2 regions of the Sphaerisporangium dianthi genome follow, and region 1 is predicted to be linked to the other one. Evidence: riboswitches for the same ligand, from Rfam matches in the RefSeq annotation. Region 1 holds a riboswitch; the other holds the start of a gene.
The links. Region 1 has a riboswitch for S-adenosylmethionine ahead of ACFO60_RS23430 (aminotransferase class V-fold PLP-dependent enzyme). Riboswitches for the same ligand answer to the same signal wherever they lie in the genome.
Positions count from the first base shown of each region.

Region 1 (15,545 bases):
CAGACGCCCGAGGGACCCCGCCTGGTGCTGGTCGATCCCGAGTCCGGTCGAGAGCGGCTCGGCGACCCGCCGGGCGAGGCCGACGATCGGTGGCTGCGGCGGTGGTGGCCGCTGCGCCGCACCGGCGCGCGGGCCGAGATCGGCCGTCCTCGCGACGAGGCGTGGGCGTCGGTCATCGAGAGGCTGGCACGGGGGCTGGCGGTGGCCGTCGATTATGCACACCCTGTGGATAACCGGCCGCCCTACGGCACCCTGACCGGGTACCGTGACGGGGCCTGCGTGCCCGCCATACCCGACGGGTCCTGCGATATCACCGCGCACGTGGCGCTGGACGCGTGCGCGGCGGCCGGCGAGCGGGCCGGTGCGATATCCACAGCCTTGACCACACAACGGCAGGCTTTACGCGATCTCGGGGTCAAAGGCACCCGTCCTCCGCTGGCCCTGGCGGCCACCGATCCGGGCGGCTATCTCCGCGCCCTCGCGCGCGCCTCCGAGGAGGCCGAGCTGATCGACCCCGACGGGCTCGGCGGCTTCGGCTGGCTCACCCAATGGAAGCGCTGACGCCCCCTCGCGCGGGCCGTCCGGTCAGCCGGTGGAGATCTTCAGCGCTTCGAGGCCGCGGATGACGTAGTTCGGCTTCCACACCGGTTCCTCGACGAGCTCGATCTTGCGGGCGGCCCTGAGCAGCGCGCCGAAAGACTCCGCCAGCTCGACGCGCGCCAGAGGGGCGCCCAGGCAGAAGTGGATGCCCGCTCCGAACGAGATGTGCGGGTTGTCCTTGCGGCCGACGTCCAGCCGGTCGGGGTCCTCGAACGCCTCCGGGTCCCGGTTGGCCGAGCCGAAAAGCAGGGCCACCTCGACGCCCTTCGGGATGTCCACCCCGCCGATGGTGACGTCCTCGAGCACCCAGCGCTCGAACAGCTGCAGCGGAGTGTCCCAGCGCATCAGCTCCTCGACGGCGGTGGGCAGCAGCGACAGGTCGCCCCGCAGCCGCTCAAGCTCGCCGGGGTTGCGCAGCAGCGCCCACCAGCCGTTGCCGGTGACGTTCACCGTGGCCTCGTGCCCGGCGTTGAGGAGCAGGATGCAGGTGCCGACGAGCTCGTCGACGGTGAGCCTGTCGCCCTCGTCCACCACCTGGGCGAGCGCGCTGATCAGATCGTCCCCCGGGCGGGCGCGGCGTTCGGCGGCCAGCGCGCGCAGGTAGTCCGCGAACTCCGACGCGGCGCGAACCGCCGTGTGCTGCGCCTCGACCGACGGCGCGAGCTCGTACATCCCGCACATGCCGGCCGACCAGGGGCGAAGCAGGTGCCGGTCGGATTCGGGCACGCCGAGCATCTCGGCGATGACCGTCACCGGCAGCGGCTCGGCCACCTCGGCGATCAGGTCGCCGCCCCCGCGCTCGACGAAGCCGTCCACCAGCTCCCCGGCGACGCGGCGCACCCTCGGGCGCAGTTCCTCGACCATGCGCGGGGTGAACGCCTTGGAGACCAGCCGGCGCAGCCGGGTGTGCACGGGCGGCTCCACGTCCAGCATCGCGGCGCGGCTCACCCGCCAGAACGGCTCCTGGAAATCCGGTTCCGGCTGCCTGCCGAACTCCTCGTGCGAGGCCACGTGCAGGTAGGACCGGCCCAGCCTGCGGTCCCGCAGCGCCGCGTTGACGTCCCGGTGCCGGGCCACGAGCCACTGGCCGGTCGGCTCGAAGAAGCTGACCGGCTCGGTGTCCCTCAGCCGGCGGTAGACGTCGTACGGATGCGCGGCGAACTCGGGATTCCATGGATCAAATCGCACAATCCAATGGTAAGTGGGATATCGCGCCGGTCTCCCTCGTCCGGACTCACGGCGTCGGTGAGGGATCCGACTCGGAGGACGTGACGGACGACGTACTGGACGACGTGGCGGAGGACGTGGCGGACGACGGTCCGGGAGTGTTCGCGGCAGAGTGCGCCGGCGGCGGCGCGGGGGTCTCCGGAGCATCCTCGACGTACCGGTCGCGCAGCTCCACCGGCCGCGAGGCGCCGGCCCTCTTGCGCGCGCGGATGTTGAGCAGCTCGACGACCAGCGAGAAGGCCATCGCGAAGTAGATGTAGCCCTTGGAGATGTGCTGCTCGAAGCCCTCGGCGATCAGCACGACGCCGATGAGCAGCAGGAACGACAGCGCCAGCATCTTGATGCTCGGGTGTTTCTCGACGAACGAGCTGATCGGCCCGGACGCGAACAGCATGATCACCACTGACACGACCACGGCGGCGATCATGACGCCGATCTCGTCGACCATGCCCACGGCCGTGATGACCGAATCCAGGGAGAACACCACGTCCAGCAGCATGATCTGCACGAGCACCGACGTGAACGAGGCCGCCACCCGCCCGCCGGAGTGGCCCGAGGCGCCCTCCAGGCTGTCGCCGATCTCGAAGGCGCTCTTGCCCAGCAGGAACAGCCCGCCGAAGATCAGGATCAGATCTCGTCCTGACAACTCGTGCCCGAGCACCGCGAACAGCGGCTCGGTCAGCCGCACCACCCACGACAGCGCGAGCAGCAGCGCCAGGCGGCTCAGCATCGCCAGCGCCAGCCCCAGCTTGCGCGCCAGGTCACGGCGCTCCGGCGGCAGCTTCCCCGCCAAGATCGAGATGAAGATGATGTTGTCGATCCCCAGCACGATCTCGAGCGCGACCAGGGTCAGGAACCCGATCCATATCTCTGGGTTCAGCAGCCAGTCCATCGCGCCTCCTCAGGCCGGGCGTCCGTCACGTCACGGCCCCTGCCGGAGGAGTCCGTCCCCCTTCAACGCGCGAGGGCCTGCCAAAGTTCGCGGTGTGCGACGCGTCACGCCGCACCTCGAGAGGTTGCGGAGACGCGGGGGGTCCGGGTTATAGTCCCGGTAGGTCATGAGTGCCAGCGTCAAGCCCCGGCTCGCTGGCCGGCAACCCTCGCGCTCGCGGCGGGGTGCCCCGGGTGAAGACCAGGTCCGGCACGAGGTGTGCCGGGCAAGCGCGGGCTCCGTCATTCCAACGCCGTGACCGGGGTCCCATGACCTTAGGAGGCCGGCGTTGTCCGCTCTCACCATCCTGAAGAGCTCCTCCCCCGCCGTTCCCGGCACGTCCCCGCTGCTCGCCGACGCCTCGCCCGCCATCCCGGCGGTGCTCGGGGCCGACCTGAAGGTCCCGGTCAAGGGCGGTCGGCTCCTGCCGTACGCGAACCTGGACTACGCCGCCAGCGCGCCCTGTCTGGCGCCGGTGAACGCCGCAGTCGCCGCCGCGCTCCCGGCCTATTCCAGCGTGCACCGGGGCGCCGGGTACGCCTCCCAGCTCACCACGGCCCGCTACGAGCAGGCCCGGCACACCGTGCGCGCCTTCGTCGGCGCCCGCCCGGGGGACGCCGTCGTGTTCACCCGCAACACCACCGACGCCGCGAACCTGCTGGCCGGCTGCCTGCCGGACGGCACCACCGTCGTGGTCTTCGAAAGCGAGCACCACGCCTCCCTGCTCCCCTGGCGCAAGGCCGTGCGGCTCGCGCCGCCCGCGTTCCCGGGCGAGGCCGTGCGGGCGGCCGACGAGGCCCTCGCCGCCATCGACGGGCCCGCGCTCCTGGTCGTCACCGCGGCCTCCAACGTCACCGGCGAGCTGTGGCCGATCGCCGCCCTCGCGCACATCGCCCACCGGCACGGCGCGCGCATCCTGGTGGACGCGGCCCAGCTCGTCCCGCACCGCCGCCTCAACCTGACCGCCCTCGACCTGGACTACGTGGCCTTCTCCGGCCACAAGCTGTACGCGCCGTTCGGCGCCGGCGCCCTGGTGGGCCGCGCCGACTGGCTCGCCGGCGCCGAGCCGTACCTGCGCGGCGGCGGCGCCTCCAAGGCCGTCACCGGCGGCACGGGGCAGGGTGCTCCGCTTTCGACCGAGTGGAGCGCCGACCCCGAGCAGCGGCACGAGGCGGGCACGCCGAACGTCCTCGGCGCCATCGCGCTCGCCGCCGCCTGCGACGCCCTGTCGGCCACCGGCTGGACGCCGCTGGTCAGGGAGGAGGAGCGCCTGCTCACCCTGCTGCGCGACGGCCTCGCCGGCATCGAGGGCGTGCACGAGCTGTCGCTGTGGGGACCGGGGCATCCGCGCGTCGGCATCGTCTCCTTCGTCGTCGACGGCTGGACGGCCCGCGAGGTCGCCGAGGCGCTGTCCTTCGAGTACGGCATCGGCGTGCGGGACGGCAAGTTCTGCGCCCACCCCTTCGTCCGGCACCTGCTGGACGCGGTGGGCCGGTCCGCCGACGGCGACTGCGCGGACGGCACGACCGGCGCCGTCCGCGCCTCCTTCGGCGTCGGCACGACCGAGGAGCACGTGCGCCGCCTGGTCGGCGCCCTCTCAGATCTTGTCTCCCGCCGCTGACGTGACAGCATGGGTCCTATGACCGAACCTCGCGGAGTTCCCGAAGTTCGCGCAGCGGGTCGAACCGGCACCGGAGCCGCGGGCACGGAGCGGATCGTCGCGGTCGGGGTCGGCGCCAAAGAGCTCGCCACCGAGGACATGATCCTCAACATCGGGCCACAGCACCCCTCGACCCACGGCGTCCTGCGCCTGCGGCTGAGCGTGGACGGCGAGCGCATCGCCTCGGCCGAGCCGATCATCGGGTACATGCACCGGGGCGCCGAGAAGCTCTTCGAGGTCCGCGACTACCGGCAGATCATCGTGCTGGCCAACCGGCACGACTGGCTCTCGGCGTTCGCCAACGAGCTCGGCGTGGTGCTCGCGGTCGAGCGCATGCTCGGCATGGAGGTCCCCGTGCGGGCCGTGTGGGCCCGCACGCTGCTCGCCGAGCTGAACCGCGTGCTCAGCCACCTGATGTTCCTCGGCTCCTATCCGCTGGAGCTCGGCGCCATCACGCCGGTGTTCTACGCCTTCCGCGAGCGCGAGACGTTGCAGGCGGTGATGGAGGAGATCTCCGGCGGGCGCATGCACTACATGTTCAACCGGGTCGGCGGGCTGAAGGAGGACCTGCCGTCGGGCTGGCTCGACCGTGTTTCGCGGGCGGTCGGCGACGTGCGCAGGCGCCTGCCCGACATCGAGCGCCTCATCAACGGCAACGAGATCTTCCTCGCCCGCACGCGCGGCGTCGGGGTGCTCGACCGCGAGACGATCTTGCAGTACGGCGTCAGCGGCCCGATCGCTCGCGCCTCGGGCGTGGACCTCGACCTGCGCCGCGACGAGCCGTACCTGGCCTACGGCGAACTGCCGGTCAAGGTCGTCACCCGCACCGCCGGCGACTGCCACTCCCGGTTCGAGGTGCTGCTCGACCAGGTGAAGGTGTCGCTCGAACTGGCCGACGCGTGCGCCGAACGGCTGCGCTCGCTGCCGCCTGGCCCGATCAACCAGCGGCTGCCCAAGGTGCTCAAGGTCCCCGAGGGCCACACCTACGCCTGGACCGAGAATCCCCTCGGCCTCAACGGCTACTACCTGGTGTCCCGGGGTGAGAAGACCCCGTGGCGGCTCAAGCTGCGCAGCGCGTCGTACAACAACGTCCAGGTGCTCAGAGAGATGCTGCCCGGGCACCTGATCGCCGACATGGTGGCCATCCTCGGCTCGATGTTCTTCGTCGTCGGCGACGTCGACAAGTGATCACCCCCGTCTGACCTGCGCTTACGGCGAGTTTCGCGGCGGATGCGTTTAACCGCCCGCGCCTGGTGCAGAAGGAAGGTGCGTGAAGGGACAGGGATTCAGGGTGGCTCCGCACGAGGCGGGCCCGGCCTAGGCCGGGCCCGCCTCGTCGCGTCACGCCCTCACCTCACACGTCCCACAGGGCGAGTGGACGACGGAAGGCCATGTCAGGCACGGACGTCGTCGCCCGGCTTCCTCGGCACCTTGCAGCAGTGCTCCAGGTAAAGGGCCGCGCAGATGAGGATCACGCAGGCGACCAGCGACCCGCCGGCCAGGAAGAAGTCGCGCCGTGGCGTGTCCTGGTCCAGAAGCTGCAGGACGTGGACGACGAAGCCGGCGAACACCCCGGCGAGGGCCGCGCCGACGTACGCCGTCGCCTGGGCCAGGGCCGCCAGCCGGGCCACCGCCAGCGGCTCCACCGGCTTGGTGCCGGGCCTGCGCTCGATGCGCGCGCGGGTCATCCACCCGCTGTACGCCTCGCCGAGCGCCAGCAGGAGCACGGTCGGGATCGCGGTCCACGGAACGGTCGGCAGGTCGGAGTAGACCTTCTGCAACAGGCCCCACGTCACGACCGCGAAAGCGACCACCAGCAGCACGAGCACGCCGGGTCGGCTCGGTCTCACGCGATCCTCCTCGTTCTTCTGGGCGGCCCGGCATCCGTCGCGCCGGAAGGCCCGTCGTCATCGCCCGGCCGGCTCGAAAGCAGGCCACGACCTTTGCCCATGACAACCCTGCACCATGCGGACAACGTCCGGCCCGCCCCCCGAGTGCCCGCTGATCCCGTACCCGCTGACCCCGTGCCCGCCTGACCTCGCGTCCGCCTACTCGCCTGAACACGTCCGGTCCGCCTGAACACGTCCGGTCCGCCTGAACACGTCCGGCTCGCGTGCCCGCCGGTCCGCCTGACCGCGTGCGGCCGGCCGGTGGCGCGCGCCAGGACCGGGGCGGCCCGCGACCGCGGAGGTCAGCCGGGTGGCTGCAGCGCCAGGTCGGGGCGGAGCCGCACGCCCTTCTGGTCGAGGTCGGCGAGCAACCCCGCCACCGACCCCCGCCCGGGAAGAACCGCGCCGGGATCGGCCTGCGACCACGGGACCAGCACGAACGCGCGCTCGTGCGCGAGCGGATGCGGAAGCGTGAGCTCGGGATCGCCCGACAGCAGATCACCCACCATGATCAGGTCGACGTCGAGGGTGCGCGGCCCCCACGGCTCGGTGCGCACCCGCCCGAACGCCGTCTCGACGCCGAGGGCGCGCTCGAGGATGGCGCGCGGACCGAGCGTCATGGTGGTCCCGATCACGACGGCGTTCAGATATGGACGCTGGTCGGGCGGGCCCCCCACGGGGTCGGTCTCGTACACCGGGGACACCGCCACGAAATCGAGCCCGGGCGCGTCGAACAGCGCGTCCACCGCGCCTTGCAGCGTCTCGAAGCGGCGTCCGATGTTGCTGCCGAGCGCCAGAACGACCTTCATGCCCGCCTCCTTGTGACCGTCACCACCACGTCGTCGAACGGAAGCGGGATGGGCGCGGCGGGTTTGTGCACCTTGACCTCGGCTTCCTCGACCAGCTCACCGGCGAGGCAGGCATCGGCCAGGCGATGCGCCAGCGTCTCGATGAGGTTCACCGGCTCCCCCTCGACGATGGCGGCCAGCCGGAGCGCCAGGTCGCCGTAGTCGACCGTCTTGGCGAGATCGTCGCCCGCGGCGGCCGGAGCCGTGTCGAGATGGAGGGTGACGTCCACCACGAACTCCTGGCCCAGCTCGCGCTCGGCCGGCAGGCACCCATGCCTGCCCCGCGCCCGCAGGCCCACCAGGCTCACGCTGTCCACGGTGATCATCCCCCTAACTCGTACCGGCCGCACACGCCCGGAGCCTCACCGGAGCGGCCGAACCCGGACCCGCATCGCCGGAGCCCTTCCCCGACACCGGGCCCGGACACCTCCCCCGAAGCGCCACCCCGGCGGCCGGGAAGGCCGGGGCCTCGGCCGGACGGGGAACGGCGCCACCCGGAGGGGAGGTCACTCGTCGGTCTCTTCCTCGTCACCGTCACTCTGGAGGACCGGGGACCCGTGGTGGAACCAGAGCCGCCAGCCGCCACCGGTGCGGACGAAGGTGTTGGTCGCGACCACCCGGCCCGCGGCGAAGGTGGCATCCTCGGTGTCGGCGGCGGTCAGGATGTTCTCGGCGCAGGTGACCACCGCGACATCGCCGATCACGGTGGTGCGCACGTCGGTCAGCACGAACTGGATGTAGGGCGTGTTGGCCATGATCAGGGCCCATGCGCGCAGCACCTCGGCACGCCCGGTGAGCATGGGCCAGCCGGGGTGGACGCACATCGCCACCCGGTCATCGTCGTCCTCTGCCCAGATCTCGGTCATGCGGTCGAGGTCGCCGCCCTCGATGGCGGTGTAGAACGCCTCGTTGAGCTTCTCGATCTCAGCGTGGGTCGTGCTCATCGAACCCCCTCGCCGCCCTGCCAGGCGGCCGCGACACGGACGGCGTCGGCGTTGGGCCGCACCTGGTGGACCCGCACGCACCACGCGCCGGCGTGGGCCGCCAGTGCGGTGACGGCGAGCGTGGCGTCGTCCGACCGGGCGAACGGCCTCGGCGTGCCGTCGGGATCGGCGAGCAGGCGGCCGAGGAAACGCTTGCGCGACGCTCCGACGATGACCGGGTAGCCCAGTTCGTTGAGCCTGCCGATGGCGGCGAGCAACGGCCAGTTGTGCTCGGGCCGCTTGGCGAAGCCGAGCCCGGGGTCGACGACGATCTGCCGCTCGGCGACGCCCTCGGCGAGGACGGAGTCGACCCTCTTGCGGAGCTCTTCGATCACCTCGGTCACCACGTCGGAGTAGGCGGCCCTGCCCTCCATCTCGTGGCTGTGGCCGCGCCAGTGCATCACGACGTAGGGGACGCCGGCCGCCGCCACCACACGGGGCATCTCGGGATCGGCCAGGCCGCCGCTGACGTCGTTGACCAGGGCGGCGCCGGCCCGCACGGCGGCCTCGGCGACCTCGGCGCGCATGGTGTCGACGCTGACCGTGACCCCCTGCCGGGCGAGGGCGCGAATGACCGGCTCGACCCGGCGCAGCTCCTCGTCGAGGGAGACCCGGGCGGCGCCCGGACGTGTGGACTCGCCACCCACGTCGACGATGTCGGCCCCCTGCGCGACGAGGTCGAGGCCGTGGCTCACCGCGACGTCGGGGTCGAACCACTCGCCGCCGTCGGAGAAGGAGTCAGGGGTGACGTTGACCACGCCCATGACCAGACAGCGCCCCTCTCGGGGCAACCCCGGCACCTTCCATGTGGTCATGGCGTCAAGCCTAGGTGCTCCACGGTAACGATCTGCGCCATGGGTCCGGCTTGTGGATAACGAATCGACCCGGCACGGACGCGCCCGAGATGTCCCTCTCGCAGGAGCGGAAGCCGAAAGCCCTGCTAGCGGCGGCCGAGGATGAGGGCCATGGCCTCGGCGCGGGTCTTGTCGCTCTCGCGGAAGTCGCCGCGCACCGCCGAGGTGATGGTCTTGGCGCCCGGCTTGCGCACACCCCGCATCGTCATGCACAGGTGCTCGGCCTCGATGACGACGATGACGCCGCGCGGAGCGAGCACCGCCATCAGCGCGTCGGCGATCTGCGAGGTCATGCGCTCTTGCACCTGAGGCCGCCGGGCGTAGACGTCGACGAGCCTCGCGAGCTTGGACAGGCCGGTGATCTGGCCCTTCTCGTTCGGTATGTAGCCGACGTGGGCGACGCCGTGGAAGGGGACCAGGTGGTGCTCGCAGGTGGAGAACACCTCGATGTCCTTCACCAGGACCATCTCGTCGTGGTCGGCGTCGAAGACGGTGGTGAGCACCTCTTCGGGGCTCTGCCCCAGCCCGGCGAACTGCTCGGCGTAGGCGCGGGCGACCCGGGAGGGGGTGTCGAGCAGGCCGTCTCGGTCCGGATCTTCACCGATCGCGAGCAGGATCTCGCGAACGGCCCTCTCGATCCGGGCCGAGTCGACCTTGAGCAGTTTGACCGACACCCGTCAGGCCTCGTCCTTGGGCGCCGGAAGGTGGTGGTCGTTGGTCAGACCGGACCCCGGGACGGCCTGGCTGCCGGCCGGGAGCGCCGCGCCGTTGCCGTTACCCGCGATCTCCTTGGGGGTCAGGATGGGCGGACGGTCGGAGGGGAGCCGCTTGCCGTACCCGGAGTAGGAGGGCCGCTTCTCGCGCACGACCACCGGAGCGAAGATCTCAAGGACCTGCTGGCGGGACAGGGTCTCCTTCTCCATGAGCTCCAGCACGAGGTTGTCCAGCACGTCGCGGTACTGGACGAGGATCTCCCACGCCTGGTCGTGCCCGGCCTCGATGAGACGACGGACCTCTTCGTCGATCGTGGAGGCGATCTTCTCGGAGTAGTCGCGCTCGTGGCCCATGTCGCGGCCGAGGAAGACCTCGCTGTTGCCGGTGCCGAACTTGCGGGCGCCGAGGTGCTCGCTCATGCCGTACTCGGTGACCATGCGCCGCGCGATCGTGGTGGCCTTCTCGATGTCGTTGGCCGCGCCGGTCGTCGGCTCGTGGAAGACGAGCTCTTCGGCGGTGCGCCCGCCGAGCAGCATGGCCAGTTGGTCGAGCATCTCGGACCGCGTGGCGAGGAACTTGTCCTCCATGGGAAGGGTCATCGTGTAGCCCAGCGCCCGGCCGCGGGACAAGATGGTGATCTTGTGCACCGGGTCGGAGTTCGGCAGGGCGTGCGCCACCAGGGCGTGGCCGCCCTCGTGGTAGGCGATGATCTTCTTCTCCTGGTCGGACATGACCCGGCTCTTGCGCTCGGGACCTGCCATCACGCGGTCGATGGACTCCTCGAGGGTGTTCATCGTGATGAGCTTCTGGTCCTGGCGGGCGGTCAGCAGCGCCGCCTCGTTGATGACGTTCGCCAGGTCGGCGCCGGTGAACCCGGGGGTGCGCCGCGCGATGACGTCGAGGTCGACGTCCGGCGAGAACGGCTTGCCGCGGCCGTGGACGCGCAGGATGCCCTTGCGGCCCTCGAGGTCGGGGCGGTCGATGACGACCTGGCGGTCGAACCGGCCGGGACGCAGCAGTGCGGGGTCGAGGATGTCGGGCCGGTTGGTGGCCGCGATCAGGATCACGCCGCCCTTGACGTCGAAGCCGTCCATCTCGACCAGCAGCTGGTTCAGCGTCTGCTCGCGCTCGTCGTGGCCGCCGCCGAGGCCCGCGCCGCGGTGCCGGCCGACGGCGTCGATCTCGTCGATGAAGATGATCGCCGGAGCGTTGGCCTTGGCCTGCTCGAACAGGTCGCGAACGCGGGACGCGCCGACGCCGACGAACATCTCGACGAAGTCGGAGCCGGAGATCGAGTAGAACGGCACGCCCGCCTCGCCCGCGACCGCGCGGGCCAGCAGGGTCTTTCCGGTGCCGGGCGGGCCGTAGAGCAGGACGCCCTTGGGGATCTTGGCGCCGATCGCCTGGAACTTGGCCGGGGCCTGCAGGAACTCCTTGATCTCCTGGAGCTCCTCGATGGCCTCGTCGGCGCCCGCGACGTCGGCGAAGGTGGTCTTGGGGGTGTCCTTGGTGATCAGCTTGGCCTTGGACTTCCCGAAGTTCATCACCCGGGACCCGCCGCCCTGCATCTGGTTCATGAGGAACAGGAAGAGCAGGACGATGAAGACGAGCGGCAGGAAGCTCACCAGCAGGCCGACGAGGAAGTTCTCGGTCGGCACGGTGACCTTGTAGCCGTGCGGCAGCTTCTTCGCGTCAACCTGCGCCTGGAGCTGCTTCTGCAGCTCGACGCCCTGCCCCTGGACCCAGTACGCGTAGAAGCGATCCTCTCCGTTGATCTTCTGGAGGGTCTTGATCTCTACGCGCTGATCCTTGTCGACGATCACCGCGTTGTCGACATTGCCACTTTGGATCTGGCTGATGACGAACGAGGTGTCCTTCTGGGCATAGTTGCTGTTGCCGCTCCAGAATGTGGAGGCGAGCAGGAGCAGCACGACGATGCCCAGGATCCACAGCAGTGGCCCACGTGTAAATCGCTTGAGATCCATCCGATGCGGAACCCCTGCGGGCCCGTCCCTTCCTGAACACGGCCTGACGCCCCGGGCGAACCCAGGGTTAGCGGCATCCCGAACCGCTCCTGCTAATGACCCCCCGGAGGCGGTCGTACCTCCGGAGACATCCGAAGGTACACCGGGCCGCCGCGCAGGGTCACTGCTCCGGCGACACCGGCTTTGTCCTACCAACGTACGTCAGGCGGTCCCGTGTTCCCCACGACGAGATCGATTGACGGCGTATTACAGCACTTGGCGCGTTGGAACTTCGCTCAGGGCTTACTCCGCGCCGTAGACGTGGCGCGCCAGAGTGCCGATGAAGGGGAGATTGCGGAAGCGCTCGGCATAGTCGAGCCCATACCCGATCACGAATTCGTTGGGGATGTCGAAACCGACATATTTCACATCGATCGGCACCTTCACCGCCTCCGGCTTGCGGAGCAGGGTGCAGATCTCCACGGAGGCGGGGTTGCGCGACTGGAGGTTGTGCACCAGCCACGACAGGGTCAGCCCGGAGTCGATGATGTCCTCCACCACCAGCACGTGCCGCCCGGCGATGTCGGTGTCGAGGTCCTTGAGGGTCCTGACCACACCCGACGACTTGGTACCGGCCCCGTACGACGAGACGGCCATCCAGTCCATCTGCACCTCGACGTGCAGCGCGCGCGCCAGATCGGCCATGATCATGACCGCGCCCTTGAGCACCCCGACGATCAGGAGGTTCTTGCCCGCGTAGTCGGCGTCGATCTGCCCGGCGAGCTCCTTGATCTTCGCCTGAAGTTCTTCCTCGGGAATGAGGACCTTTTCGAGGTCCGTGCCCATGTCGGCTGCGTCCACCTGCGGTTTTCCTTCATGTGAGGGTGCTGGCGAATATCAGGGTGCCATACCGCCGGACCACCTCCACCCCCCCGGGTAGCTCAACCATCCGCTGGCCCCGCCACTGGGTGATCAGGCGGTCGACCTGCTCGATGTGCACGGCCGCCAGCGACGAGCCCGCCGCGCCGGCCGCCAGGGCCGCCCGCTGGATCACCCGGCGGCGCACGGCGGCCGGCAGCGCGGCCAGCTCGGTGACCGTCAGCCCGGCGCCGAGGTCCCTGAGCCGCGCGTAGACCTCGTCCGCCCACTCGTCGAGCGCGTCGGCGTCGTCCCTGCACAGCCCGGCGGTGCGGGCCAGCGCCTCGGTCACGCCGGGCCCGAGGGCCGCTTCGAGCACCGGGAGCACGTCATGGCGGACCCGGACCCGGGTGTAGGCGGGATCGGCGTTGTGCGGGTCCTCCCAGGGCGAGAGGCCCAGCGCCTCGCACGCGGCCCTGGTGGCCCGCCGCGCGACGCCGAGCAGGGGGCGCCGGTAGAGGCCCGTGCTCGCCGGCATGCCGGCCAGGGACCGGGTGCCGCTGCCCCGCGTGAGCCGCAGCAGCACGGTCTCGGCCTGATCCTCGCGCGTGTGCCCGAGCAGCACGGCCGCCGCCCCGAGCCGCTCGGCCGCCGCCGAGAGCGCCTGGTACCTCGCCTCCCGCGCCGCGGCCTCAGGCCCGCCGGCCGTGCCCACGGTGACCGTGAGTGCCTCGGCGGGCTCCAGCCCGAGCCCGCCCGCCAGACGGACGACCTCCTCGGCGCGCTCGCGCGACCCCTGTTGCAGCCCGTGGTCGACGGTCAGCAGCCCGGCGCGCAGGCCCAGCCGCGGCGCGGCGAACCCCAGGCAGGCCGCGAGCGCCAGCGAGTCGCCTCCGCCGCTGCACGCGGCCAGCACCAGGGCGCCCTGCGGCAGGCCGGCCAGCGAGTCGCGCACGGCGCGGCGGATCTCCGCGACGGCAGGATGCGGTCCCATGCCCCCTAGTGTGGTGCGCCCGGCCGGCGGCGCCGACCATCGGCCGGAATCAGCGCCTCAAGGCCGGGACAGGAGGTCAGGGCCTCATAGCCGGAGCCTCAAGCCGGGGTCTCAAGACCCAGGTCTCAAGACCCCGCCTCAAGGTCAGGCGTGCCCGTTGGCCGAGGGCAGCTCCGGGGCGCGCACCACGCGGGCGACCCACGCCTCGGGGTTGCGGATCTCGTTGTGGTCGGGCAGCGTCGCGGGCGAGCCCCAGACGCGGTTGAACCCGTCGACGCCGACCTCGTCGACGACCTTGCGCACGAAGGCGGCCCCCTCGGCGTACTGCTTGAGCTTGAGATCGACGCCGAGCAGGCGTCTGACCGTCTTGTCGAACCGAGAGCCGCCGTGCCTGCGGTGCTGGAACTTGGCCCGGATGTCGGCCACCGAGGGCACCACGGCCGGCCCGACGGCGTCCATCACATAGTCGCCATGGCCCTCGACCAGGGTCATCACGGCCGTCAGACGGTCGAGGATCTCCTTCTGCTCGGGGGTCTGGATGGCGTCGATGAGGTTGCTGTCGCCGCCCTTGATCGCGTCGGCGACGGCGTCGGAGGCCGCGCGCAGGCGCTCGAGCATGGTGCCGAGGTCGATGTCGGAGGCGAGCAGGAACTGGGTCATCTGGCCGCGCACGTACTCGCGCAGCCAGGACACGCCGGTGAACTGCACGCGGTGGGTCTCTTCGTGCAGGCAGACCCACAGCCTGAAGTCACGAGGGTTCACGCCGAGCTCGCGCTCGGTGTGCACGATGTTGGGCGCCACCAGGGTCAGCCGCCCCGTCGGCGCCCGCCCGCTCGGGTCCGGGGGCAGGAACAGCTCGTACTGCCCGAGCACGCGCGTGGCCAGGAACGCCAGCACCGCGCCCACCTCCACACCCGTGACGCGCGATCCCACCGCGCCCACGAAGGCCGGGATCTGCGTGCGCTGGGCGTTCATGCGCTCGGTCAGCGGCTCGAGGACGACCCGGAAGCCCTCGACGTTCGCGCGGATCCACCCCGGGCGGTCGACGACCGTGGCCTCTTCGGGCTCGGCCGCGCCGTTGATGCGGGCGAACTCTTGCACGTGGCCCTCAGCCTCGCGCGAGAGCCGCCGGAGTTCGGTGACGGCATGCCGGGCCTCCTCTCGGCTCACCTGTGGCCCGGGTCGTACAAGGCGCACGCCGGTCGAGACGGCCAGATCCCAGTCGATCACCTGCATGTTCACCACCGTACGTCGTGCGGCGCGGTTATGGGCAACCGCATCCGCTGACGAGCGCGGCCAGCCGGTCGAGCGCCGCCACGGCTCCGTCGGGATCCTTCACCTTGTCGGCCATGAACGCGAAGGCCAGCAGCCGGCCGTCGGCGGTCCTGGAGAGCCCCGTCAGGGTGTTCACCCCGTTCAACGTGCCCGTTTTGGCCCGCACCACTCCCGCCGCCGACCTGCTGCCCTTCTCGTCGTACCTGTGGCCGAGCGTGCCGGTGAACCCGGCGACGGGCAGCCCGCTGATCACGGCGTGCAGGCGCGGGTTGGCCGGAGCGGCCGACAGGGCGATCAGGCGGGCGAGCGCGGCGGGCGTGATGCGGTTGCGGGTCGACAGCCCGCTGCCGTCGTACACCCTCACGCCGCCCGCGACGCCGAGCCGCTTCAGCGTCCCCTGGACGGCCTGGGCGACGCCCGAGAACGTGCCTCCCCTGCCTTCCTTGACCGCCACCAGGTGGGCGAGCGCCTCGGCCAGGTCGTTGTCGCTCTCGGTCAGCATGTGCTCGACCAGCTCGTACACCGGCGGCGACTCGACCCTGGCGACCTCGGCGGCCGTGGCCGCGGCGCCGGCCCGCTTGATCGACTTGCCGACCTTGACGCCGTCGCGGCGCAGCAGGGACGCGAACGCCTCGGCCGCCGAGCGCGGCGGGTCGCCGTACCGCGCCGAGCCTCGCGGATCTTGGCGGCCCTCGTCGATGGTCAGCGCCGTCACCGGGGCGACGCTGCCCTCAGGCACGTACCCCGG
Region 1 covers NZ_JBHSFP010000017.1:50,346-65,890, reverse strand. The annotation lists gene ACFO60_RS23445 (SAM-dependent methyltransferase) at 1-561, shown strand, start outside; gene ACFO60_RS23440 (cytochrome P450) at 586-1,788, opposite strand; gene ACFO60_RS23435 (TerC family protein) at 1,835-2,719, opposite strand; SAM riboswitch class IV at 2,882-2,997, shown strand; gene ACFO60_RS23430 (aminotransferase class V-fold PLP-dependent enzyme) at 3,048-4,379, shown strand; gene ACFO60_RS23425 (NADH-quinone oxidoreductase subunit D) at 4,518-5,606, shown strand; gene ACFO60_RS23420 (DUF3180 domain-containing protein) at 5,813-6,268, opposite strand; gene folK (2-amino-4-hydroxy-6-hydroxymethyldihydropteridine diphosphokinase) at 6,610-7,116, opposite strand; gene folB (dihydroneopterin aldolase) at 7,113-7,481, opposite strand; gene ACFO60_RS23405 (nuclear transport factor 2 family protein) at 7,662-8,099, opposite strand; gene folP (dihydropteroate synthase) at 8,096-8,953, opposite strand; gene folE (GTP cyclohydrolase I FolE) at 9,079-9,666, opposite strand; gene ftsH (ATP-dependent zinc metalloprotease FtsH) at 9,670-11,691, opposite strand; gene hpt (hypoxanthine phosphoribosyltransferase) at 11,974-12,531, opposite strand; gene tilS (tRNA lysidine(34) synthetase TilS) at 12,545-13,522, opposite strand; gene ACFO60_RS23375 (zinc-dependent metalloprotease) at 13,667-14,758, opposite strand; gene dacB (D-alanyl-D-alanine carboxypeptidase/D-alanyl-D-alanine endopeptidase) at 14,787-15,545, opposite strand, start outside.

Region 2 (15,545 bases), on a different contig from region 1:
CTCGGGAAGCCCCTTCTTCTCGCCGCTGCCCGCGCCCGCCGGCAGCTCGGTCACGTCCGCGGGGATGTCGAACACCAGCCAGTGCCAGAAGCCGCTGGTGGTCGGGGCGTCGGGGTCGTAGCAGGTGACGGCGAAGCTCTTGGTGCCCTCGGGCGCGCCCGACCAGCGCAGGTGCGGCGAGATGTTCTGCCCCGACATGCCCCAGTCGTTGAACACGTGGGCGTCGGAGAGGCGCTCGCCGTCGCGCACGTCGTCGCTCTCGACGGTCAGCGCGGGGACCTCGGGCAGGTGGTCATAGGGAATCGGTGGCTGGTCGACCACGATGGACCTCCGAAGAAGGGACGTTCCAGACCTTCCCATCTTGCCCCCTGCGGCGAGCCCCAGCGATCAGTACAGGCCTGCGGCGCGGGGAGGGGCGGGGTCATGTCCCCGAACCGCGAAGGCGCCCTCACGAAGCCGTGAGGGCGCCTTCACATGACGGGCGAGGGTGGCGGGTGCGCCAGGACGGCGGCCGCTCAGGTGTTGTAGGCGGCGAGCACCGTCGCGGGGTCGCCGTCCATCTTGATCTTGCCCTTGTGCAGCCAGATGACCCGGTTGCAGGTCTCTTCGATCACGTCGAGGTTGTGGGCGACGAGGAAGACGGTGCCGGCCTCGTCGCGCATCTGGTGGATGCGCTCTTGGCTCTTGCGCTTGAAGTCGCGGTCGCCTGTGGCGAGCGCCTCGTCGATCAGCAGGACGTTGTGGCTCTTGGCGGAGGCGATCGCGAAGCGCAGTCGCGCGCCCATGCCGGAGGAGTACGTCGACATGGGGAACTGGACGAACTCGCCGATGCCGGAGAACTCGACGATCTCGTCGTACTTCTCTTTGACCTGGGCGGGCGTCATGCCCATGGCGTAGCAGCCGAGCACGATGTTGCGTTCGCCGGTGAGCTCTTTCATCAGCGCGGCGTTGACGCCGAGCAGAGACGGCTGGCCGTTGGTGTAGACCGAGCCCTTGTGCGGCGGCAGCAGCCCGGCGATGGCGCGCAGCAGCGTGGACTTGCCCGAGCCGTTGCGGCCGATGATGCCGATGGCGTCGCCGTGGCGGGCGACGAAGGAGACGCCCTTGACGGCGTGGACCTCCTTCATCTGGGGCCGGCCCTGGCGGCGCACGATGCGCATGAGGGCGTTGGCGGCGTTGCCCTTCTCGGAGTCGCTCGCCGCGCCGTAGACGCGGTAGACGATGTGCAGGTCGTCGACGATGACGGTGGGGATGCCGGGCGGGGGCGCGCCGGCGGGGGCGGAGGCGGCAGGGACGGCCTCGGGCGCCTCGTCCTGGGGGTGGGCCATCTGGGACGGCTCCTTGGTCAGCTCAGCCACGGCCATACCTCTCCTCGGCCCGCCAGAAGTACCAGAAGCCGCCGATCAGCGCGACCGCGGCCCAGAAGCCAGCGTATAGCCACAGTTGGGGCAGGCTGCTGTGCGGGAAGCCGTGCTTGGCCAGGTCCTCCGGGTAGGTTTCCAGCAGCAGGTGGCGCATCAGGTCGATGAAGACCGAGGGCGGGTTGAACTCCAGCAGGAAGCGCGCCCAGTCGGGGCCGCCCTTCATCTTGGCCGGGATGCTGTAGAAGACACCGGAGGTGTACAGCCAGGTGCGCAGGATGAACGGCAGCAACTGGTTCATGTCGCGGACGAAGGCTCCGACGCGTGCGAGGAGCAGGCTCATCCCGACGTTGAAGATCGTCTGCAGCAGCAGAGCGAAGGGGATCAGCAGCCACATCCAGGAGAAGGACTCGCCCGTGACGAGCACGATCACAACCAGCACGCCCATCGAGATGGCGAGCTGCTGGAACTCCTGGATGGTGTAGGCCAAGGGCAGTGCGGCCCGGGGGAAGTGCAGGGCTCTGATGAGCGAGAGGTTCCCCGAGATCGACTTGGCGCCGCCGGTGATCGACCGCTGGGTGTAGGAGTAGACGAACACACCGGTGATGAGAAACGCGGTGTAGTTGGTGATGTCCGCCTTCTGCCCCAGGATCACGCCGAACATGAGGTAGTAGACGCCGGCGTTCAGCAGCGGTGTCAGCACCTGCCAGAGCTGACCGAGCGCTGAGTCGGAGTACCTCGAGACGTTGCGCGACGTGGCGTACGTGAGGACGAAGTGCCGCCTGTCCCACAGTTGGCGCAGGTAGACGGGCAGACTGGGACGCGCGATGGCGCGTCGCAACCCGTGGCGCTCGGCGAGCGCGGACAGCGATTCCTTCCCGTTGGGAGAGGTGCCGTCCGCCCGGTCGCCCGCCCGGGAGTCCGCGACTGCGGATTCCGGCTGACTCATGGGATGGACTCTATTGGATACCTGTGAATGAGATGCCTACGGTCCTACTTGATCGCACATGACCGGAAGCCTGCTCGCGCGGGCCAGGCCAGGCGGGCCGGACGCGACGCATCGTCGCAGCTCTGTGGCCGGGGGTGGCCGGGAAACCCCGCACGGCCCGGATGTGCGATCAGAGGCTGAGCTGTGTACCTTGGTGACTGCTTTATGCCGAATCAAGGCATTATTGACAGCCTAGTTGGTATGCGTCTGACGTCCGTCAGGGACACGTGTGACCGAACTGCAATGCGCCAGAGACTCGCTGGTGAGAAGTAGTGAGGAATGCTCACGGTCGTCTGGCAGGGCGTCAACTGATTTGAGCGTGTCCGCGAACTCCAGGGTCGATCCCCTGGGAGGCGTACTCGACATGAGCGGCTCAGTCTCTACGCCCACCTTAGAGGGAGGATTAATCCACGATGCGTGTGACCAAGGGCGCACAGATCGTCGCCGGGACCGCACTGCTGGCGCTCGCGGTTGCGGCGTGCGGCGGCAGCGGCGGCACCACCGGTTCCAGCTCCAGCGCCGCAGGCAACGCAGGCGCGGTCAGGGTTGAGATCGCTGAACCACAGCATGACCTCATCCCGGGCAACACCACCGAGACCAGTGGCGCCGAGGTGCTGAACGCACTGTTCGTCGGCCTCGTCGACTACGACGCGGACAAGAAGCCCTACAACCGGGTCGCCGAGTCCATTGAGTCGCCGGATTCCACCACGTGGACGATCAAGCTCAAGGACGGCTACAAGTGGCACAACGGTGAGCCTGTCACCGCCCAGAACTTCGTTGACTCCTGGAACTTCACCGCCAACGGCGCCAACGCCCAGGAGGGCAACTACTTCTTCGGGAGCATCACCGGCTACGACGAGATGAACCCGGGCGAGGGCAAGACGCCCACCGCCACCACCCTCAAGGGTCTGAAGGTCGTCGACGACAAGACCTTCACCGTCGAGCTCAAGAACCCGTTCTCCGGCTTCCCGACCATGCTGGGTTACACGGCGTTCTACCCCCTCCCCAAGTCCGCTTTCGAGGGCGAGGGCAAGCTGAAGGCGGACTTCGGCGGCAACCCGGTCGGCAACGGCCCCTTCAAGATCTCCAAGCCCTGGAAGCGCGGCACGGACCAGACCATCTCCCTGGTCCGTAACGACGACTTCAAGGAGGGCAAGGCCAAGATCGACGCGGTCGACTTCAAGATCTACACCGACCTGAGCACCGCGTTCAACGACCTGCGCGCCGGCAACCTGGACATCATGGACCAGCTGCCGCCGGAGGCCATCTCCACGGCCAAGCAGGAGTTCGGCGACCGCTACATCGAGCAGCCGTCGTCCGGCATCGGCTACATCGGCTTCCCGATCAAGGCCGGCGCCGACTACGCCAAGAACGCCGACATCCGCAAGGCCATCTCCATGGCGATCGACCGCAAGACGATCACCGAGACGGTCTTCTCCGGCACCCGCGTCCCGGCCGACGACTTCATCAGCCCGGTCGTCTCCGGCTACCGCCAGGGCGCCTGCGGCGAGGCCTGCACCTACGACCCGGCCAAGGCGAAGGCCCTGTTCGAGTCGGCCGGCGGGCCGAAGGCGGGCACCATCGAGATCGGCTACAACGGCGACGGCGGCCACAAGGAGTGGATCGAGGCCGTGGCCAACAACCTGCGCACCAACCTCGGCGTCGAGGTGACGCCGAAGCCGGTCGAGAAGTTCGCGGCCATCCTCGAGGACCTCGGCAACAAGAAGTGGCCGGGCGCCTTCCGCATGGCGTGGATCATGGACTACCCGTCTCCGGAGAACTACCTGCGTCCGCAGTTCGGCTCGGGCGGCAGCTCGAACTACTCTGGCTACAAGAGCAAGGAGTTCGACGACCTGGTCACCCAGGGCGACGCGGCCAAGACCCTCGACGAGGGCGTGAAGTTCTACCAGCAGGCCGATGACCTGGTGCTCAAGGAGCTCCCGTACATCCCTGTGTACTTCTACCAGACGAACGGCGCATACTCGCAGCACGTGAAGAACGTGAAGATCGACCCCTTCGAGCGGATCGACCTGTTCAACGTAGAGAAGGCCTGACGTCGACCACTCCGGGTGGTTAGGTACGCTGAACCACCCGGAGTGGGCGACACCCACGAGGGCAGCTCTGTTGGTTGCGGCGGGCTGCCCTTTGTAATGATCGGGAGACTAGATGGGCCGCTACGTCATCAGGCGCCTTCTCCAGGCGATCCCTGTGCTGTTGGGCACCACATTCCTCATCTTCGCCATCGTCTACGCGCTGCCGGGTGACCCCCTTCAGGCGCTGGCCGGCGAGAAGCGCGTAGACCCGGTGTTCGCGGCGGCACTCCGGGAGCAGTTCCACCTCAACGACCCCCTCATCGTCCGGTACGGCTACTACCTCCGTGACATCGTGAGCGGGAATTTCGGCACCACCTTCCGCGGGTTGCCGGTCTCCACCATCTTCGAGGGCAAGTTCCAGGTCACCTTCAAGCTGGCCTTCACCGCCCTGGTCTTCGAGGCGATCATCGGCATCGGCCTCGGCCTGTGGGCGGCGCTCCGCCGCGGCAGGTGGGAGGACAAGGCCGTCCTGGCGGTCACTCTGCTGATGGTGTCCATCCCCACGCTGGTCAGCGGCTTCGTGCTTCAGCTGGTGCTCGGTGTGAAGCTCAAGCAGAGCACGGGCATCGCCTTCTTCCCGGTGGCCGGCGTGCAGGACGGGTTCCGCAGCTACGTCCTGCCAGGTTTCGTCCTCGCCATGATCTCCATCGCCTATCTCACCCGGCTCACCCGGACGAGCCTGATGGAGACGCTGCGCGCCGACTACGTCCGCACGGCCATCGCCAAGGGGATGCCCAGACGGCGGGTGCTGGGGCGGCACGCCCTGCGGAACTCACTGATCCCGCTGGTGACCTATCTGGGTGCCGACCTCGGCACGCTGATGGGCGGCGCGGTGATCACCGAGACCATCTTCAACCTGCCGGGCATCGGCCAGCAGCTCTTCCAGTCGGTGTACCTGCGCGAGAACTCCGTCGTGGTGGGCATCGTGACGGTCCTGGTCCTGATCTACATCGTGGCCAACCTCGTCGTCGATCTCCTGTACGCCGTCCTCGACCCCAGGATCCGCTATGAGTAACGACACCGTTCCTTCGCTGGCCCCGGCGCAAGCCGCCGGCCCGGCCAAGGAGAGCAAGCCGGCGAGCCTGTGGTCGGACGCGTGGTACGACCTGCGACGCAACCCCGTGTTCATCATCGGCGCCGCCATGCTGGTGCTGCTCGTCGCCATCTCGGCCTTCCCCTCCCTGTTCGACACCGTCGGGGTGGAGCCGTCGACCTGCTCGCTGGCGCAGGCGCGCAAGGGCATCACGAGCGAGCACTGGTTCGGCACCGACAACCTCGGCTGTGACGTCTACTCCCGGGTCATCTGGGGCGCCAGGGTATCGATCATCGTCGGGTTCGTGAGCGCCATCGTCACCGCCGTCCTCGGCGGTGCCCTCGGCCTGCTCGGCGGCTTCTACGGACGCTGGGTGGACGTGCTCCTCTCGCGCGTCGCCGAGATCTTCTTCGCGATCCCCTCCATCCTCGGCGCCCTGCTGATCCTGGCGGTCATCGGACGCGACAACGCCGGCATCGGCAGCGTCGTGCTCGCCCTGTCCCTGCTCGCCTGGCCGATGATCCTGCGCATCATGCGGGCGGCGGTCATCACGGCCAAGCACCAGGACTACGTGATGGCGGCACGCGCCCTCGGGGCGGGCCCCGGGCGGATCATGATTCGGCACATCCTGCCGAACGCGGTCGCGCCGGTCATCGTGGTGTCGACGATCAACCTCGGGGCGTTCATCGCCGCCGAGGCGGCCCTGTCCTTCCTCGGCGTGGGCATCCAGTCGCCGCAGATCTCCTGGGGCCTGATGATCGCGGACGCGCGGAACCGCTTCCTGGAGGCGCCGCTTCCGCTGCTGTTCCCGGCGCTGTTCCTCAGCCTGACCATCCTCAGCGTCGTCATGCTGGGTGACGCGGTCCGCGACGCGCTAGACCCGAAGCTGCGGTAGGAGAGGGCACCGAAGGTGAATAACCCGTCAATCGACACCCACCCGCTGGAAGCGGACGCCGCGCGCGAGCCCCTGCTGGTGGTGGACAACCTGCATGTGGAGTTCGCCACGCGACAGGGCGTGGTGCGGGCCGTGAACGGCGTGAGCTACACGGTGAACGCAGGGGAGTCCCTGGCCGTGCTGGGCGAGTCGGGCTCGGGCAAGTCGGTGACCGCCCAGGCCATCATGGGCATCCTCGACATGCCTCCCGCCCGGATCCCCAAGGGCGAGGTCCGCTTCCGCGGCACCGACATGCTGAAGCTCTCCGACCAGGCCCGCAGCCAGATCCGCGGCCAGCAGATCGCGATGATCTTCCAGGACGCCCTGTCCGCGCTGAACCCGGTGTTCACCGTGGGCTGGCAGATCAGCGAGATGTTCCGCGTCCACCGCGGCATGTCCAAGCGCGACGGCATGAAGAAGGCCGTCGAGCTGATGGACCGCGTGCGCATCCCCGCCGCGAAGCAGCGCGTCAACGACTACCCGCACCAGTTCTCCGGCGGCATGCGCCAGCGCATCATGATCGCGATGTCGATCGCGCTGGACCCCGAGGTGCTGATCGCGGACGAGCCGACGACCGCGCTCGACGTGACGGTGCAGGCGCAGATCATGGAGCTGCTCGCCGAGCTTCAGCGCGAGAGCAACATGGGCCTGATCCTGATCACCCACGACCTCGGCGTCGTCGCGGACGTGGCCGACAAGATCGCGGTCATGTACGGCGGCCGCATCGTGGAGAGCGCCCCGGTCCACGACGTCTACAAGAACCCCGGGCACCCGTACTCCAAGGGCCTGCTCGACTCGATTCCCCGGGTCGACATGAAGGGCCAGGAGCTCTACGCCATCAAGGGGCTCCCGCCGAACCTGCTCAACATGCCTTCGGGTTGTGCCTTCCACCCCCGCTGCCCGTACCGTCGCGACAACTGCGTGACCGACGTGCCTCCGCTGTACGAGATCAGCGGGACGCGCGGTAGCGCCTGCCACTACTACCGGGAGGTCCTCGATGGCACCCTCGGGTGAGCGGATCCTCGAGGTTCGTGACCTGGTCAAGCACTTTCCGTTGACCCAGGGCATCGTTCTCAAGCGCCAGATCGGCGCGATCAAGGCGGTGGACGGGGTCTCCTTCGACCTGCATCGCGGCGAGACGCTCGGCGTCGTCGGCGAGTCTGGCTGTGGCAAGTCCACGCTCGCCAAGCTGCTGATGGCGCTGGAGCGGCCCACCTCGGGGCAGGTGAAGATCAACGGCACCGACATGACCAAGGCGCACGGGGGAGACCTCAAGCGGATGCGCCGCAACATCCAGATGGTCATGCAGGACCCGTACACCTCACTGAACCCGCGCATGACGGTCGGCGACATCATCGGGGAGCCGTACGAGATCCACTCCGAGGTGGCACCCAAGGGCGACCGCCGCAGGAAGGTGCAGGAACTGCTGGAAGTGGTCGGCCTCAACCCCGAGCACATCAACCGGTACCCGCACCAGTTCTCGGGCGGCCAGCGGCAGCGCATCGGCATCGCCCGGGGCCTGGCGCTGCAGCCCGAGATCATCATCTGCGACGAGCCGGTCTCGGCGCTCGACGTGTCGATCCAGGCACAGGTGATGAACCTGCTCGAGCGGTTGCAGGAGGAGTTCAACCTCGCCTACATCTTCATCGCCCACGACCTGTCGGTCGTCCGGCACATCTCCGACCGCGTCGCGGTGATGTACCTGGGCAAGGTCGTGGAGCTGGGCAAGGACGAGGGGATCTACGAGCGGCCTGCCCACCCGTACACCCAGGCGCTGCTGTCGGCCGTCCCTGTCCCCGACCCCGAGGGCCGCGAGAACCGCGAGCGGATCATCCTGCAGGGCGACCCGCCGTCGCCGGCCGACCCGCCCTCTGGCTGCCGCTTCCGCACGCGGTGCTGGAAGGCGCAGGACATCTGCGCCGAGCAGGAGCCGCTGCTGGAGGTCCGCGCGGGCGGGCACCTCAGCGCGTGCCACTTCGCCGAGGCCTACGACATCATCCACGCCACTTCCTAGCCCAGGGCGTCATGGAACCGAGGAGCCCTTCACGGACGTGCCGTGGGGGTTTCTCGGTCATGGCAGGGCGCGGCGGCCGTCGCCGGGCGGGTCAGCGGCGGCCGGCGGGCGAGGGGGCGGCGCCCGCGCCCGCCGCGCCGTTCGGTCCGGCCTCGCTGTTGAGCCCCGCGGAGCTCTTGAGCCCTGTTGCGGCGCTCTGAGGCGCGTCGGCGGCGGCGATCGCGTTGGCTCGGCTGTCAGTGTTGTTGCCGCCACCGGAACTGGCGATCACGCGGGTGCCCAGCCCGGTGTTCAGGTCCCCGTTGACGCCGAGGTCCAGGTCGGTGTCCACATCGAGGTCGGTGTCGACGTCGGCATCGATGTCGGTGTCCGCATCGATGTCCGTGTCGGTCCCGGTGCCGATGTGATCGCCCCGCTGGATTCCGGCGGACGAGGCGCTCTGGGCGCAGGCCGCGGCGGTCGGCACGACGACGGCGATGGCGGCGCAGGCAGAGGTGATCAGAAGACGGCGAATCATGTCGTTCCCCCCAAGGAAACCCGTCGCGGCGCCCCTGTTTCGGGTGCCCCTGGAAACAGAGGCCTTTGAGCAAGAGCCGCCTGCGGTCGGATAACTACGCTATGTGATCATTTTGTCAGTACCCACGGCCGGAACACATGTACGGGCGCTGAGCGGTCAGGGGATGGCAATGATTGCGAGTCTTCGTCGCACGCGGTCAGAGGTCGGCGCCTCGCGCCACGCGCACGTGGGCGCCCGGCGGCAGGCCGAGCCGCTCGGCGGCGTCGCCGGAGCGCACCGCGAAGGTGATGCGCCCCGCCGAGTCGACGAACGCGACCAGGCCGCCCGGCGGCACGGCGGCGAAGGTGTCGCGCAACGGGATCGTCATCTGCCGCCTGCCCATGGACACCGCCAGGGTGTCCCCGACGTGGACGCCGATCGACGCGAGGTCCTCTCCGGTCACGGAGAGCTGCACGTTGCCGTAGCGGTCGAGCGAGAGGACCTCGCCGTCGGCCGCCCCCTCGCCCAGCCGGGCCTTCGGCACCGGCAGCGACAACAGGCGGTCGAGGGGGACCTCGGGGCCGACGTCCTCGGGCTTGTGCCCGGCGCACAGCCGCGCCGCCACCGGCGCGTAGATGTCCCGGCCGGGGAAGGCCGGCGACACCGGATTGAGGAACAGCTCCCTGTTCGACAGCTCGTAGGCCGCCCGGGCGCCTCCCGCGGCCATCAGAGCCCAGGAGAGCAGGCCGTTGTCCGGGCCGACGAACACGCGGGTGCCCGCCTCCACGACGACCGAGCGCCGGGCGCCGGCCGTGGCCGGGTCGACGGCGGCGACGTGCACGCCGTCGGGCAGATATGGCAGCGTCTGGGCGAGGATCGCGGCGCCGCGCCGGATGTCCCCGGCCGGCACCAGGTGGCAGACGTCGATGATCCGTGCCTGCGGGGCGATTCCCACGATCACCCCGTGGCAGGAGCCGACGAAGCCGTCTTCCAGGCCGTAGTCAGTGAGAAGCGTGATGACAGAGGTCACAACTGGTGACTGTACGTCGTTAGAACGCGGTGTCATAGGGGCGCATCCGCAGACGCGGGCAACCTTGTCGATCTCCGTGCTCCGCGGGTCGGATGGTGCATGGTTCTGTCCTGCTACGACCCTTTCGGGGTCGGCTCCGCGGAGGGTGGCCCGGGTCCTCGCGGACCCGGGCCGGCCGGGTCTCCCGAAGTGTCATGAACAGCCGCGAATTCCCGACTACGATTGCCACGGGCCGCACGTGCGCGTCGTGGCTCAGGGTCGCGCTCGCCCGGGTGCCCGTCACATCTCCCCTGCCCGGCCCTCTGTCCACGTCTCCCGTGTACCCGACCGAGGAGGACATCATGGACACCGCACCCGATCGTGGTGACAGCGATCCCGAGGAACCGTCCGTCCCCCCGGCTCCGGGCGGGCTGACCGAGCGAGAACGCGAGCTGCTGGCCTTCGAGCGTCAGTGGTGGCGTTACGCGGGCGCCAAGGAGCAGGCGATCCGCGATGCCTTCGACATCTCCTCGACCCGTTACTACCAACTGCTCGGCCGGCTCGTCGACCGGCCGGAGGCCATGGCGTTCGACCCTCTCACGGTCAAGCGGCTGCGGCGGCTGCGGGCCTCGCGGCAGCGCGAACGGGCGGCCCGGCGCCTCGGCATGCGTCCGTGATCCGCGGGGTAGTGCTCAACGCGTGACTCATGATGTATTGCCGGACATAGCCGGATTAGCGGCGATCAAGGCCGATCCCCGACGGGCCGTGATCGGGCTGGACTTCGACGGCACGCTGGCGCCGATCGTCCTCGACCCCGCCGACGCCCGAGTCGACCCGCACGCGGCCGCCGCGCTCGTGCGCCTCGGCGGCCTGGTCGGAGCGGTGGTGATCGTGACCGGCCGCCCGGCCGCCACCGCCATCGCCTACGGCGAGGTGCCCGGCGGGCCGGGCCTCGCCGACGTTCCCGGGCTCGTGGTGCTCGGCCAGTACGGCCTGGAGCGCTGGGAGAACGGGGTGCTCAGTTCACCGCCGCCTCCGCCCGGCGTCGAACGCGTCCGCGCCGAGCTGCCCGCCCTGCTGGCCTCCTGCGGTCATCCCGTCAGCGACGGGACCGCGCCCGGGGTGACCGTCGAGGACAAGGGCAGGGCCGTCGCCGTGCACACCCGCAGGGCCGCCGACCCCGAGGCGAGCCTGCGGGCGCTTCGCGAGCCGCTGGCCAAGCTCGCCGCCGAGACCGGCATGCTGGTCGAGCCGGGGCGCCTGGTGCTGGAGCTGCGGCCCGCGGGGATGGACAAGGGGCACGCCCTCGGGGCGTTCCTCGTGGAGCGCGGGGCCCGGTCGGTGCTGTTCGCCGGGGACGACCTCGGCGACCTCGCCGCCTTCGAGGCCGTCCGGCTCTCGGGCCTGCCCGGCGTGACGGTGTGCAGCGCCTCCGCCGAGGTCACCGCGCTCGCCGACGGCGCCGACCTGATCGTGGAGGGGCCCGCGGGCGTCGCCGCCCTGCTGTCGGCCCTGTCGGACGCCCTGTCCCCGAAGTGACCCTGCGGGTCGCCCCCGGTCAGCGTTCGAGGGCGGCGAGCTGGTCGGCGAACCACTGGCGCGGCGGCAGGGCCGTCGCCGCCGCGCGCAGGCGGGCGCCGCGCTTCGCGCGATCCTCCTCGGGGAGCGTCAGCGCGTCGTACAGGGCGTTCGCCGTGCCGGAGACGTCGTAGGGGTTCACCATGAGCGCGTCCGCGCCCAGCTCGGCGGCGGCCCCGGCCTCCCTGGACAGCACCAGCGCGCAGTGGGGCGCGAGGATGGGCCCCTCCTTGGCGACGAGGTTCATGCCGTCGCGGATCGGGTTCACCAGCAGGACGTCCGCCATGCGGTAGGCGGCGAGCGAGCGGGCGTAGTCGTCGTCCACGTTCAGGATCAGCGGATCCCAGTCCTCGCCGGCGAACTCGTCCTCGATCTGCTTGGCGCACCGCTGCACGGCCGCGGTGTACTCGCGGTATTCGGGCAGGTCGTGCCGCGAGGGGTAGGCGAACGCCAGGTGCACGACCTTGCGGTGCCATTCGGGATGATCGGTGAGGAACTGCCGGTACGCCGACAGGCCGCGGACGATGTTCTTGGACAGTTCGGTGCGGTCGATGCGCACGATGAGCTTGCGGTCGCCCACCCGCTCGCGCAACGCGACCATGTGCGACTCGACGTCCGGCTCCAGGGCACGGGCCCACAGCGCGTCGCCGTCGACGCCGAGCGGGTACACCCCGATGCGGGTGGTGCGGCCCTCGTAGGTGATCGTGCCCTGGAGGCGGTCGACCTGGGCGCCGAGCAGCGTCTCGCAGCAGTCCATGAACGCCGCCGCCCAGCGCGCCGTCAGGAAGCCCGCCTGGTCGGCGCCGAGGATGCCGGTCAGCAGTTCTGCGGCGATGTCGTCGGGCAGCAGGGAGAAGTACTCCGGCGGCGCCCATGGGGTGTGGGAGAAGTGGGCGATGCGCAGGTCGGGGCGCTCCACCCGCAGCATCGCCGGGGCGAGGGTGAGGTGGTAGTCCTGGATCATCGCGCGGGCGCCGTGCGCGGCCTCCTCGGCCAGCGCGAGCGCGAACGCGGCGTTGTAGTCCTGGTAGGACTCCCACTCTCTGCGGAAGCGCATGTCGAACTGCGGCGAGTTCGGGGTGTCGTACAGCAGGTGGTTGACGAACCACAGCGTGGAGTTGGCGACCGCGTTGTACGCGCGGTGGAACGTGGCGGGCGGTATGTCCAGCATGCGTACCGGGCCGGTGTCGTAGCCCGCCTGGTCCAGGCGCCCGCCCGGCGCGAGCCGCACGGCGCTGCGGTCGCCGTCGGACAGCGCGGCGCACACCCACAGCACGTTGCCGTCCTTGGCGACCTCCGACAGCCCGGAGACCATGCCGCCTCCGCCGCGGCGCATCGTCAGCGAGCCGTCGTCGGCGAGCGTGAACGACACGGGCCCCCGGTTGGAGGCCAGTAGAACTGTGTTCATCCGCCCATCACACTCCTCGTCCGCGCCGTGGCGGTCGTCCCTCGCCGTTCTTCTCCGTTGTGATGCGCACCTGGCCGCAGATTAATGGAATTTAACCCTCCCAATAAGATGGGTTGGTGGTCAGGTCGGGGCTAGGCACAGGCGGTCGAGAGGGGCTCGGGCATGGCGCTTGACGAGACGACCGAAGAACTGGCCCGCGCGGCCGCCGCCAAGGACCACAGAGCCCTCGGCGAGTTGCTCCGCCGCATCGAGCCGGACGTGCTGCGCCACTGCTCCAGGTTGCTGCCCTACCACCAGGACGCGGAGGAGGCCTGTCAGGATACGCTCCTGGCGGTCGCCCGCAACATCGGCAGGTTCGAAGGGCGGGCGCGTTTTTCCACCTGGTTGCACATCGTCACGACGAACTGCGCCCGCACGACCTACCGCACGCTCAAGCGCCGGGCCGCCGAGCAGACCTCCGAGGAAGTGCCCGACCTGCGGGCCGACCCGCACAGGGTCAGCGTGATCGCCGGGTCGCGGCTCGACCTGCTCGACGCGATGGAGTCGCTGGAGGCCGACAAGCCCGAGCTGGCCCAGGCCCTGGTGCTGCGCGACATCTGCCAGCTCGACTACAACGAGGTGGCCGAGCAGCTCGGCATCCCTCTCGGCACGGCCAAGTCGCGCATCCACCAGGCCCGCAAGTACGTGCAGGCCGCACTCGGCGACGCCTACGGCTGGCCCACCTGACCGCGCCCTCTCCTGACGGGACCCCGCTTACGGCGGGTCCCTCGCCGGCGGCGCCCCTCCCGATCGCGCCTCTGCGGCCGGCCGTCGCCTCGTGCGGCGTGGATCTCTTCTGACCTGCCCGCCTCACGCCGGATTTCTTCTGACGTGCGCTTATGTCTCGTAGAGTGAGACGGACGGCCGAGCGCGCTGATGGGCGAGGTACAGTTCTTTAGGCCCGCTTGTGATAAGAGCGGGACCCGACAACTTCATATTGCTCATCCAGAGGGGTGGAGGGACCGGCCCTGCGAAGCCCCGGCAACCCTCCCGGCTGTGGTCATCCGCGTCTGCCGAACGACGCGGCACTTCAAGACCAGTGAGACCGGCCGGGACAGGTGCCAATTCCGGCCCGTGACCAAGGTGGTCCGGGCGAAGATGAGGGAAAGGCCTCGCTTCATGGCGCTCGCAACAGCTGAGACCACGCCCGCACTCGACTTCGGCCCCGCCGTCGCCCTGTCGTGCCGCGAATGCGGCACCAGGTACGACCTCGGACCGATCTTCGCCTGTGCGGAGTGTTTCGGGCCACTCGAAGTGGCCTACTCCTGGACTGCTCCCGCGGCCGCGGAGGCGACCGTGACCCGGGAGCAGATCGAGTCCGGTCCGACCAACATCTGGCGCTACCGCGGGCTGCTCCCGGTGCCCGGTGACGTCGCTTCCCGGCCCAACCTGGCCCCCGGCTGGACGAAGCTGGTCAAGGCCGACAACCTGGCCCGTGAGCTGGGCCTGCGCAGCCTGCACGTCAAGGACGACTCCGGCAACCCGACCCACTCGTTCAAGGACCGGGTCGTCGCCATCGCGCTGGAGGCCGCCCGCAACTTCGGTTTCCGCACCTTGTCGTGCTCCTCCACGGGCAACCTCGCGGGCGCCGTGGCGGCCGCGGCGGCGCGCGCGGGGCTGGACTCCTGCGTGTTCATCCCGTCCAACCTCGAAGAGGCCAAGATCGTCATGGCCTCGGTGTACGGCGGCCGCCTGGTCGGCATCGAGGGCACCTACGACGACGTCAACCGGTTCTGCTCCGAGCTCATCGGCGACCCGCTGGGCGACAAGTGGGGCTTCGTCAACGTGAACCTGCGGCCGTACTACGCCGAGGGCTCCAAGACCCTGGCCTTCGAGATCGCCGAGCAGCTCGGGTGGCGCGTTCCCGACCAGATCGTCATCCCGGTGGCCTCCGGCTCCCAGCTCACCAAGATCGACAAGGGCTTCAAGGAGCTGATCCGGCTCGGCCTGGTCGAAGACCGGCCCTACAAGATCTTCGGCGCCCAGGCGCAGGGGTGCTCGCCGGTGTCCACGGCCTTCAAGGCGGGGCACGACATCGTGCGGCCGGTCAAGCCCGACACCATCGCCAAGTCGCTCGCCATCGGCAACCCCGCCGACGGGCCGTACGTGCTCGACATCGCCCGCCGCACCGGTGGCGCGGTCGAGGACGTCACCGATGCCGAGGTGGTGGACGCCATCCGGCTGCTGGCGCGCACCGAGGGCGTCTTCGCCGAGACCGCCGGCGGCGTCACCGTCGGTGTTCTCCGCAAACTGGTCGCCAACGGCCTTCTCGATCCGGAGGCCGAGACCGTGGTGCTGAACACTGGAGACGGCCTCAAGACACTCGACGCGGTCTCCGCCGAAGCGAGGCCTACCGCGGTCATCCGTCCCTCGCTCGACGCATTTCGTACGGCTGTCGCCGACAACTCCTGAAAGGGCCAGATTAATGAGCGTTTCTGTGCGGATTCCGACGATTCTTCGCACCTACACCGACGGAGCGTCGGAGGTGAGTGGTGAGGGGGCGACCCTTCGCGAGGTGCTCCAGAAGCTCGACGCCGACTTCCCCGGAATCGGGGCCCGTATTCTGGACGAAACGGGCAAGATCCGCCGTTT
Region 2 covers NZ_JBHSFP010000059.1:1,300-16,844, reverse strand. The annotation lists gene ACFO60_RS39145 (YbhB/YbcL family Raf kinase inhibitor-like protein) at 1-360, opposite strand, end outside; gene ACFO60_RS39140 (ABC transporter ATP-binding protein) at 516-1,358, opposite strand; gene ACFO60_RS39135 (ABC transporter permease) at 1,351-2,310, opposite strand; gene ACFO60_RS39130 (peptide ABC transporter substrate-binding protein) at 2,763-4,403, shown strand; gene ACFO60_RS39125 (ABC transporter permease) at 4,516-5,457, shown strand; gene ACFO60_RS39120 (ABC transporter permease) at 5,450-6,370, shown strand; gene ACFO60_RS39115 (ABC transporter ATP-binding protein) at 6,386-7,423, shown strand; gene ACFO60_RS39110 (ABC transporter ATP-binding protein) at 7,407-8,423, shown strand; gene ACFO60_RS39105 (hypothetical protein) at 8,515-8,940, opposite strand; gene ACFO60_RS39100 (SAM hydrolase/SAM-dependent halogenase family protein) at 9,137-9,949, opposite strand; gene ACFO60_RS39095 (DUF3263 domain-containing protein) at 10,291-10,605, shown strand; gene otsB (trehalose-phosphatase) at 10,694-11,467, shown strand; gene ACFO60_RS39085 (alpha,alpha-trehalose-phosphate synthase (UDP-forming)) at 11,487-12,914, opposite strand; gene ACFO60_RS39080 (RNA polymerase sigma factor) at 13,077-13,640, shown strand; SAM riboswitch class I at 13,892-14,058, shown strand; gene thrC (threonine synthase) at 14,073-15,365, shown strand; gene ACFO60_RS39070 (MoaD/ThiS family protein) at 15,379-15,545, shown strand, end outside.
Region 2: it holds a riboswitch for S-adenosylmethionine, as region 1 does, so the genes downstream of both, thrC (threonine synthase) here and ACFO60_RS23430 (aminotransferase class V-fold PLP-dependent enzyme) in region 1, are expected to answer to the same signal.